Regions from separate parts of the Pantoea sp. At-9b genome, predicted to be linked through region 2. Evidence: predicted binding sites of a transcription regulator. Region 2 holds the regulator's gene; each other region holds the start of a gene.
What was found. Region 2 encodes Fur, which represses iron uptake genes when iron is present. Its sites were predicted from a motif close to ATAATAATGAGAACNACTATCAA; they were not measured.

Region 1: a site for Fur is predicted at 1,372-1,394, ahead of exbB (tol-pal system-associated acyl-CoA thioesterase). Genes of this name have one in related genera too.
Region 3: a site for Fur is predicted at 1,290-1,312, ahead of fes (enterochelin esterase). Genes of this name have one in related genera too.

The regions. Positions count from the first base shown of each region.
Region 1 covers NC_014837.1:3,699,670-3,702,953, reverse strand. Annotated here, with positions in the region: gene PAT9B_RS16945 (TRAP transporter small permease) at 1-113, opposite strand, end outside; gene PAT9B_RS16940 (TRAP transporter substrate-binding protein) at 160-1,137, opposite strand; gene exbB (tol-pal system-associated acyl-CoA thioesterase) at 1,482-2,207, shown strand; gene exbD (TonB system transport protein ExbD) at 2,213-2,635, shown strand; gene PAT9B_RS16925 (MFS transporter) at 2,879-3,284, shown strand, end outside.
Region 2 covers NC_014837.1:1,232,139-1,235,422, reverse strand. Annotated here, with positions in the region: gene ybfE (LexA regulated protein) at 1-270, shown strand, start outside; gene fldA (flavodoxin FldA) at 397-927, shown strand; gene fur (ferric iron uptake transcriptional regulator) at 1,284-1,730, shown strand; gene PAT9B_RS05550 (hypothetical protein) at 1,789-2,184, opposite strand; gene glnS (glutamine--tRNA ligase) at 2,420-3,284, opposite strand, start outside.
Region 3 covers NC_014838.1:215,906-219,189, reverse strand. Annotated here, with positions in the region: gene PAT9B_RS21265 (TonB-dependent siderophore receptor) at 1-997, opposite strand, end outside; gene fes (enterochelin esterase) at 1,370-2,689, shown strand; gene fepB (Fe2+-enterobactin ABC transporter substrate-binding protein) at 2,642-3,284, opposite strand, start outside.

The DNA of each region.
Region 1 (3,284 bases), 1.9 Mb from region 2:
TAGCGCGCAAAGATACCAACGGGAATCACCGCAACCATGATCATCAGTGCCGCCGCCGCTACCCACATACACAGCAGGTACAGCCGATCCATCCACCGGGAATATGCGTTCATAATTGGATCCTGAGAAAAACGCCACGCCTGAGCGCAGCGTGGGGGGTTATTTCACCTCGGCGATCTGCGTCATCAGATCCTGATATTTTCCACCAAACTGATCGCGTACCGGTTGAGTGGCTTTGACAAAATAGTCGCGATCGATCTGCTGGAAAGTGACGCCTCCGGCCTTCATTTTCTCAATGGATTGCCGGGTATAGCTGGCCCACAGCTGGCGCTCTTCATCCTGGGCTTCTTTGCCCAGCTTTTTCAGCAACGCCTGATCATCAGCGGAAAGGCGATCCCACGCCGGTTTGGAGAACAGGATCATCTCTGGCTGAATAAAGTGACCGGTGAGGGTGTAGTATTTCGCCACGGGCAGGTAGTTATGGGCGACGAAGGTGGGGGGGTTGTTCTCCGTGCCGTCGACCACGCCAGTTTGCATGGCGCTAAACACCTCACTGACGCCCATGGCCACCGGGTTAGCGCCCATCGCTTTCAGTGTGGCGAGTGAGATGGCGCTGTTCTGCACGCGGATTTTCATGCCTTGCAGATCTTCCGGTTTGGCCAGCGGTTGTTTGGTGATCATGTTGCGCGTTCCGGCATCGGTCCAGCCGAGAAACACCATGCGGGTGTTGGGATCGTTATTGAATTTATTGACGATCTGCTCACCGACGCTGCCATCCAGTACTTTGTGCATATGATCTTCATCGCGGAAGATAAAGGGCAGGGTCAGCACGCTGGTTTCTGGCGCGATGGTGGTGACCGGAGCCAGCGAAACGCGGATCATATCGATCGCGCCCAGTTGTACCTGTTGCAGGGTCTGATCTTCATCACCCAGCACGCCACCGGCATACACCCTCATCTCCAGACGGCCATCAGTGGCCTGTTTGATTTTCTCCCCCATATGTTCCAGTGCGACCACCGTGGGATAACCGGCGGGCTGCACTTCCGCCACTTTAAGGACTTTTGCCTGCGCACCCGCAGCCAACAGGGCGATCATGGAGGACAACGAAACGGCGAGCAGTCGTTTTTTCAGTGTCATGTTTTGCTCCAGCAAAGAGGTATTGAAATCGGACAGTGCAACGGCACCGTTAAAAGGCAGGGCTGGCTCAGAATAGTGAAAAAATGATGGCGAAAAAGTGGGCAGATGTTGATTGAATGAAATGCATCACATTTTGAAACGATGTTTTAATAATTTTATACAGTCCGTCACATTTATAAAACCTCTCCACAATGGGAAGAAACTGTGGTGGAAAAACGCACTTTTCGTTTGTAAATAGTAATGAGAACTACTATCAATTCGGTCTGCTAATTTGTTATGATCCGGCGCTCGATCGTGAACTGTGCAATTGAAGTTGGAGATGCAGCGTGGTAGCCAGTGATTTGATGCAGACGGATCTCTCCGTTTGGGGTATGTATCATCATGCCGATATCGTGGTAAAGGTGGTAATGATTGGCCTGTTGTTGGCCTCTGTGGTCACCTGGGCAATCTTCTTTGGTAAGTTTGCTGAGTTGAGTTCAGCCAAACGCCGTCTGAAACGTGAGCATCTGGCCCTGAGCGATGCGCGATCGTTAGATGACGCCGCCAGCACCGCCGCCAGCTTCAAAGGTAACAGCCACAGCGCCGTGTTACTCAACGATGCACAGAACGAGCTGGAACTGTCTGCCGGTGTGGAAGACACCGATGGCATTAAAGAGCGCACCAGCTTCCGCCTGGAACGTCGTGTTGCGGCTTTCAGCCGTCATGCCGGTCGCGGCAATGGTTTCCTCGCCACTATTGGTTCGGTGGCGCCGTTTATCGGCCTGTTCGGTACGGTATGGGGCATCATGAACAGCTTTATTGGTATCGCGCAAACGCAAACCACTAACCTCGCCGTGGTTGCACCGGGGATTGCAGAAGCGCTGTTGGCTACCGCTATTGGTCTGGTTGCTGCGATTCCTGCCGTCGTTATCTACAACGTGTTTGCCCGCATGATCGCTGGCTACAAAGCCTCGCTCGGTGACGTCGCCGCGCAGGTGTTGCTGCTGCAAAGCCGTGACCTCGATCTGGGTAATGTGACCAACGAAGTGGCGCGTCCGGCGTCTGCCGCACAGAAACTGCGCGTAGGGTAATAGCGATGGCGATGCGTTTAAACGACGACCTGGAAAGCGATGGCGAAATGCATGAAATCAACGTGACGCCGTTTATCGACGTGATGTTGGTTCTGCTGATCATCTTTATGGTGGCTGCGCCGTTGGCAACCGTTGATGTACGCGTCAATTTGCCCGCTTCCACCAGTGCGCCGCAGCCGCGTCCGGAAAAACCGGTCTATTTGTCGATTAAAGAAGATAATCAGGTCTATATCGGCAACGATCAGGTCACCAAAGAGACGCTGGTCAATGCGCTGACGGCGCAGACGGAAGGCAACAAAGATACCACTATCTTCTTCCAGGCCGACAAATCAGTCAGTTATGAAACCCTGATGTCGGTGATGGACCAACTACGTGAAGCCGGATATCTCAAGATTGGCTTGATGGGTATGGAATCGGTGAAGAAGTAATCTCACTGAAAGTTATGAGGGCGCCCCAATGGGCGCCCTTTTTGTTATGGTCGTTGCGGCCAGCCAAACAGGAACAGCGCCAATCGGGAAGATAAACGGGCAATTGTGCTGTGGAAAAACTTTGTTAATGTTTGGTTACGTATAACCGTACTTTTGTAAAGTGCAATGGTGAAGATGATCACATTCACCAGCCGGGCGTCAGGATAAAAGGGACTTTCCGCATGGAAGACACTGGAAAATTCTATGAGCTCACCTTCTTCTTTACAAAAGTCATCGCAGAGCGGTGCCAAAACCATCTTTAGCGTAACCAGCGGCAACTTCCTTGAAATGTACGATTTCATGGTGTTCGGTTATTACGCTACCGCGATTGCGAAAACCTTTTTCCCGGGTGATGACCCGTTCGCGTCATTGATGCTGACGCTGATGACCTTTGGTGCAGGTTTCCTGATGCGTCCGTTAGGGGCGATTGTGCTCGGTGCTTATATTGACCACCACGGTCGCCGCAAAGGGTTGTTGTTAACCCTCGGCATTATGGCGCTGGGTACGCTGACGATTGCCGTGGTGCCGGGTTATGCCACCCTCGGGGCGGCGGCACCGGTGTTGATTCTTATCGGTCGTTTATTGCAGGGCTTCTCCGCCGGGGTGGAAT
Region 2 (3,284 bases):
AAAGAACAAACTGACCGTACCACGCTCGATCTCTTCGCGGATGAGCGACGTCCTGGTCGCCCTAAAACCAGTCCGCTTACGCGTGACGAACAGTTGCGCATTAACAAGCGTAACCAGCTAAAACGTGACAAAGTGCGTGGTCTGCGTCGCGTGGAGCTGAAAATGAGTAGTGAGGCGGTTGACGCGCTCAATACACTGGCAGAGCAGCAAAACATCAGCCGTAGCGAATTGATTGAACAAATGCTGCTGGCGCAACTCAAACTGTCGTAACTCGCGCAGACCGCACGCAGGAACAAAAGTCACGGCTTTACAAGTTCCGCCACTTTGCCCGGTCTGCTATCATTCGCTTAACTGTGCATTCAACTCCTAATCAGGATTTAAGAGGTTACTTAACTCATGGCAATCGTAGGCATTTTCTTCGGCAGCGATACCGGCAATACTGAAAACATTGCAAAAATGATCCAGAAACAACTGGGTAAAGATGTGGCCGAAGTGCATGACATTGCCAAGAGCACCAAAGAAGATCTCGAAGCATTCGATATCCTGCTGCTGGGCATTCCGACCTGGTACTACGGCGAAGCGCAATGTGACTGGGATGATTTCTTCCCGACGCTGGAAGAGATTGATTTCAATGGAAAACTGGTTGCATTGTTTGGCTGTGGTGACCAGGAAGACTATGCTGAATACTTCTGTGATGCGATGGGCACCATCCGCGATATCATCGAGCCTAACGGTGCGGTGATTGTTGGCCACTGGCCGACTGAAGGTTACCATTTCGAAGCGTCTAAAGGCCTGGCAGATGACAAACACTTCCTGGGTCTGGCTATCGACGAAGATCGTCAGCCTGAACTGACCAACGAACGTGTTGATAAGTGGGTGAAACAGATTTTCGATGAGCTGCAATTGAAAGAGATCATCGAAGCCTGATCCCCTGCCCTCCTCAATGTGGGCGCTGGCTCACATTGAGTTAAAGGAATTTCCTATAAAAATAATAGCTACTGTTTTTTAACTTTTTCCCGCAATTCTGTAGAATACCCATAACGGTCATCCGCTTATTCCTCTGGCATCAGAATGAGGCTGAGTGAAATGGAAACAAAGACCTGCATGATCCCCGCCGGCGTTAGAGACACTTTTCCTTACAGCCACTGGTGATTTTCAGGATATTCCCTTGGTTTTCATTTCACTGCTTGAGTTCTATAATGAGACGCAAATGAGAATGCGCGTGATCGACATTCAAGGCCCTGCGCCGCAAGTGACTAGCTAAGTAACAGGACAATATCCGCATGACTGACAACAACTCCGCATTGAAGAAGGCTGGCCTGAAAGTCACGCTCCCCAGACTGAAAATTCTGGAAGTGCTTCAGGAACCCGAATGCCATCACGTCAGCGCGGAAGATTTGTACAAACGCCTGATCGACATGGGCGAAGAGATTGGTCTGGCAACGGTTTATCGCGTTCTTAACCAGTTTGATGACGCGGGAATCGTCACCCGCCATAACTTCGAGGGTGGTAAATCCGTCTTTGAACTGACGCAGCAGCATCATCATGACCATCTGATCTGCCTGGATTGTGGCAAAGTGATTGAATTCAGTGATGAATCCATTGAAACCCGTCAGCGTGAAATCGCCACACGTCATGGTATCAAACTGACCAACCACAGCCTGTATTTATACGGCCACTGTGCGTTGGGAGACTGCCGCGAAGACGAGACGCTCCACGACAAGCAATAAAATGTGCTATGCAGTATGAAAAAACCGGTGCCTGAGCACCGGTTTTTTTATGGCTGAATCACAGCACCAGCGTTTCTTGTAAATAACGCCAGCGCGGAATTGAGGTACTGCAATCCAATACCGCCAGCGAGATGCGGCTCTGGTTGGTGCCGTTCATCATTTGCAATTCACGATACTGAATCGTCACTTCCTTGCTTTGCTGCGAAATGATGGCATGTTCGCTGGTGGCAATACGCATCCCCTCACGCTGACCACGCAACTGGCGGAACAACACTTCCAGCGCATTGACGTCCAACTGCTTGCCCTGCGGCGTCACCATTTTGAAATCCGGGTGGAAGTGTGACAGAAACAATTCAATGCTGTCATCGGTGCTATCTGACTGATTAAAAATACGTTCGATAAGTTGATGTAATACCACCACGCTGTGTTTGGCTTCCTGAGCGAGACTTGTCATTTTTTTTCCTTTATAACCCGCGGAGCAACGTCTGAGAGCGCATAGCCTACCTGAAAAAAAGTTTTTAACACTCGCAAATGGATTAATTCTGTTAAAGTCAGATTAGTTGCAAATCCCGGTAACAAGCACGTTTCACAACTCGCAGCATAAAAGATGGCTAACCCTGAATTACGGCCAATAAAAAAGGGCGATCTCTCGCCCTTTTATCAGGATATGGGGAAAACGACAAAAAGGATTAATCGCCGATTTTCGCCCAGGTATCACGCAAGCCGACAGTACGGTTAAATACCAGCTTAGAGGGCTGCGAATACACGCTATCCGCGCAAAAATAACCTTCACGCTCAAACTGGTAAGGCGCCAGCGCTGCGGCATCGCGCAAGCCTGGCTCAACAAAACCTTGTTTGATGTCCAGCGAATTCGGGTTGATGGTGGTGAGGAAATCCTCCGCCGCACCCGGGTTCGGTACACTGAACAGGCGATCGTACAGACGGAATTCCGCAGGCAGCGCATGGATCGCCGAAACCCAGTGGATCACGCCTTTCACTTTACGGCCATCAGCCGGATCTTTGCTCAGGGTATCAACGTCGCAGGTACAGTAGATGCAGGTGATATTGCCTTCATCATCTTTCGCCACGCGCTCAGCACGGATCACGTAAGCATTACGCAGACGGACTTCTTTGCCCAGCACCAGACGTTTGTATTGCTTGTTGGCTTCTTCACGGAAATCCGCGCGATCGATCCACACCTCACGGCTGAACGGCACTTCACGCGTCCCCATCTCCGGTTTGTTCGGATGGTTCGGCATGGTGATGATCTCTTCATGACCCGCAGGCAGGTTTTCAATCACCACTTTCAACGGATCCAGCACCGCCATCGCGCGCGGCGCATTCTCATTGAGATCGTCACGGATACATGACTCCAGCGAGGCCATCTCAACGATGTTGTCCTGTTTGGTGACACCGATACGCAGGCAGAACTCGCGAATTGACGCGGCGCTGTAACCACGACGACGCAGACCGGACACGGTCAACATACGCGGGTCATCCCAGCCTTCTACCACCTTCTCACTCACCAGCTGTGTCAGTTTACGCTTCGACATT
Region 3 (3,284 bases), on a different replicon from region 2:
TGTCATGCTGTGGACGACGGTTAATCGAATGGTCGTTGTCTGCATCCCAGGTGTAGACCAGATATTTATAGGACTCGTCCATGTCGCTGAAACGCAGGTTCTGCGTGAAGCTGATGGCATCATTAACATTATGTTCAAAAATATAGCCGACCGATGTCTGCTCGCGTTTCGCTTCGTTAAAGCTCGGGTCGCTGACATTAAAATCATAAGGAATGTACCCGGCGCTGGTCTTAAACACCGTCCCGCTGGCGGGCAGGAAGTTACGATACCCCGCCTTCGGTTCGTTCTGATACAGGGTCAGCAAGGTAAAGCTGGTATCAGCATTGGGCAGCCAGGTCAGTGCTGGCGCGATCGCGATACGCTGTTGTTTGTTATCACGCACAAACTCATGTTTGGTGCTGGCGAGGCCGTTGAGACGATAGAACAAGGTATTGTCATCGTTCAGCTTGCCGCCAAAATCAAATGCCGCCTCGCCATAATGCTGGTTGCCACTGCTGAGTTGGATCTTGTGAATACTTTCCGCTGTCGGGCGTTTGCTGGTCATGTTGATCAGCCCACCGGGATTCACCTGACCATAAAGCACCGAGGCCGGACCGTGCACCATTTCCACACGCTCCAGCAACCAGGGGTCAATCTGCCCCGCCGCGCCAGCCTGACCGGACAGCCCGTAGCTCAGGCCATCAAGGAACTTCGGCGCATAGCGGAAGCCGCGTGAGATGATTTCATCATTGCGGTTGGAGTTACCGCGATAGTTGGTCAGTACGCCGCTGGTGTAGCTCAGCGCATCGGCAACCGAGGCCGCCGCCTGATCATCCATCTGATCACGGGTGATCACCGAAATCGATTGCGGAGTTTTACGCAGCGGGGTAGCGGTTTTGGTGCCGGAGGCACTCTCTTTCGCCACGTAGCCGGGCAGCGGTGCTGCCACACCTTCGCGGACATCGGCGTTAACGGTTAAGGTTTCTTCGGCCATTGCGCTGAAGGCAACCGATGCCATCGGTAAGGTTGCGGCCAGTGATAACCAGAGTGGGGAAAATCGGAACGGTAGGGCCACAGCAGGTATTGACGGTTTTCTTGCATTAAAAAACATAGTTGCCATCTCTTTATTTCAAACTGCCTTGTCATTGAAATAACCCGCACTTCAACCTTCGCTTCACAGCCAAGGCCGAAACGGATTGAAACATTATTATCATCAGTATTTGATGGCCCTGATCCCCTGCCCTGAGACAGGTAATAGAATAATTACCTGAAAAATAGCGGGTTTATTGGACGAAAAAATCATATTGCAAATGTAAATTGTTATCAATAGCATTTGCATTACGTTTTATATTGTAAAGACTATGACGACTTTATGGAGAGTCATTGCGAAATGTTTCATGAAGCGCACGCCTGTCTGGCCGCTGGCAGTGTGTCATCCCTGCTGGCGCAGGCCGATTTCGGCGAGGAAAGCTGGTGGCAGCGCATCCGTCAAATCGGCACCCCGATACGGGAAAACGCCGAAGAGGGTCTGATTCGCATGCATTATTTCTGGCGTGATACGCAGGCTGACACCAGACAGGTGTATATCGATATCAATGGCGTCACGGATCATCACAGCACCTCACCGCAAAGTCTGACGCGGGTGGGCAGCAGTGATGTTTGGCACTGGTCAACACGGATTGATACTGACTGGCGTGGCAGCTACAGCCTGATCCCCATCACCACGCCACACTTGCCACCGGCATTCAGCGGTGATGATGAGATGCGCCGCCAGCAACAACGCGCCTGGTGGATCTCGCTGATGCCGCTGGCCCAGGCGGATCCGCTTAATCCGCACCAGCCATTGCGCGGTAGCCGCCGGGTAGCGCTCAGTAACGCTCACATGCCCAGCGCACCTGACCAGTCAGCCTGGCAAGCGTTTGATAACGGACAAAGCGATAACACACCACCCACCTTGCATGGCCTGCACTGGCAGAGTCGTTTGTTGGGCATCACCCGCAACGTCTGGCTGTACACCAGCGGGGAGAGTCACCCAGCCACGCAGCGGCCGCTGGTTATCCTGCTTGACGGACAAAACTGGGTGCACGGGCAGCCGATTTTTAGCGCGATCGACGCAGAAACCCGCGCCGGACGGCTTCCCCCGGCCTGCTGGCTGTTTATTGATGCCATTGATGGCCAGCAGCGCGAAGCTGAACTGCCTTGTAATGAAGGGTTCTGGCAAGCGGTCATCCGGGAACTGATTCCGTTGGCACGTCAACAGGTTGCCTTCAGCGATCAGGGCGATCGCACGCTGGTGGCAGGACAGAGCTATGGCGGGTTGGCAGCGTTGTATGCCGGGCTGCACTGGCCGCAACGCTTTGGCCGCATCCTGACGCAATCCGGTTCGTTCTGGTGGCCCAATCTGGACTACATCCTCAAACCTGAACAGGCAGATCAGCATCCCCCGGGGTGGCTCTGGCAGCGACTGCAACAGGGAACCTTGCCAACGGGCAGATTAACCATTTTTCAGGAGGTGGGTGACCGTGAGCCGGACATGTTGTATGTCAATCAGCAACTGCTGCCCGCCCTGCAACAGGCCGGGCACCACGTGCATTTTCGGCGCTACAACGGCGGGCACGATGCGCTGTGCTGGCGCGGCGGTTTGATCGATGGCTGCCGCTGGCTACTGGCGGACTTTCTCAGTACGGAATTGCCGTTCGATGTGGTTTAGCAGATTGCTGGCGCTGTAAAAGTCGAGGCGAAAGGTGTCGTTACCCATGGCAAACACTGCACGCTGCTGTATCGCCGTCAAGTGGGCAAGAAACGGATTCTTCATCAGCTGTGCTACCGTGCCATCATCCGCCGCGAACAGTAGCAGGCTGTTGCCGGTGACACCTGCGGCCATGTTTTCGCCGTTCAACTGAATGATATCATGACGCTTTCCCATGCTGGTGCTGCCCTGAAAGCCCGCCGGTGGTTGCGCCAGCGTGAAACCGAGTTCGGTCAACAACGCCCCCTGCGCCGATGCCGCAGTCCACAGGTTCATACCACGCCCATCTTCGTAATATACCAGTGCCGAGGTGGGTTGCGGCGGCAGACTGATTGTGGCGCGCAGTGTTGCCACGCGTTGATTAAACTGCGCAATCACCCGCCGCGCATCCTCCTCATGCCCGGTTATGCTGCCCAGTTGCAACGTCAGCGCCTGCCAGCTTTTATCACCGTAATCCACTACCAACACCGGCGCGATAGCGGAAAGTTGGTCATACAAACGCAATGCCGAATCGCCACCGGTCGCAGCGATGATGATCAAGTCAGGGTTTTGAGCT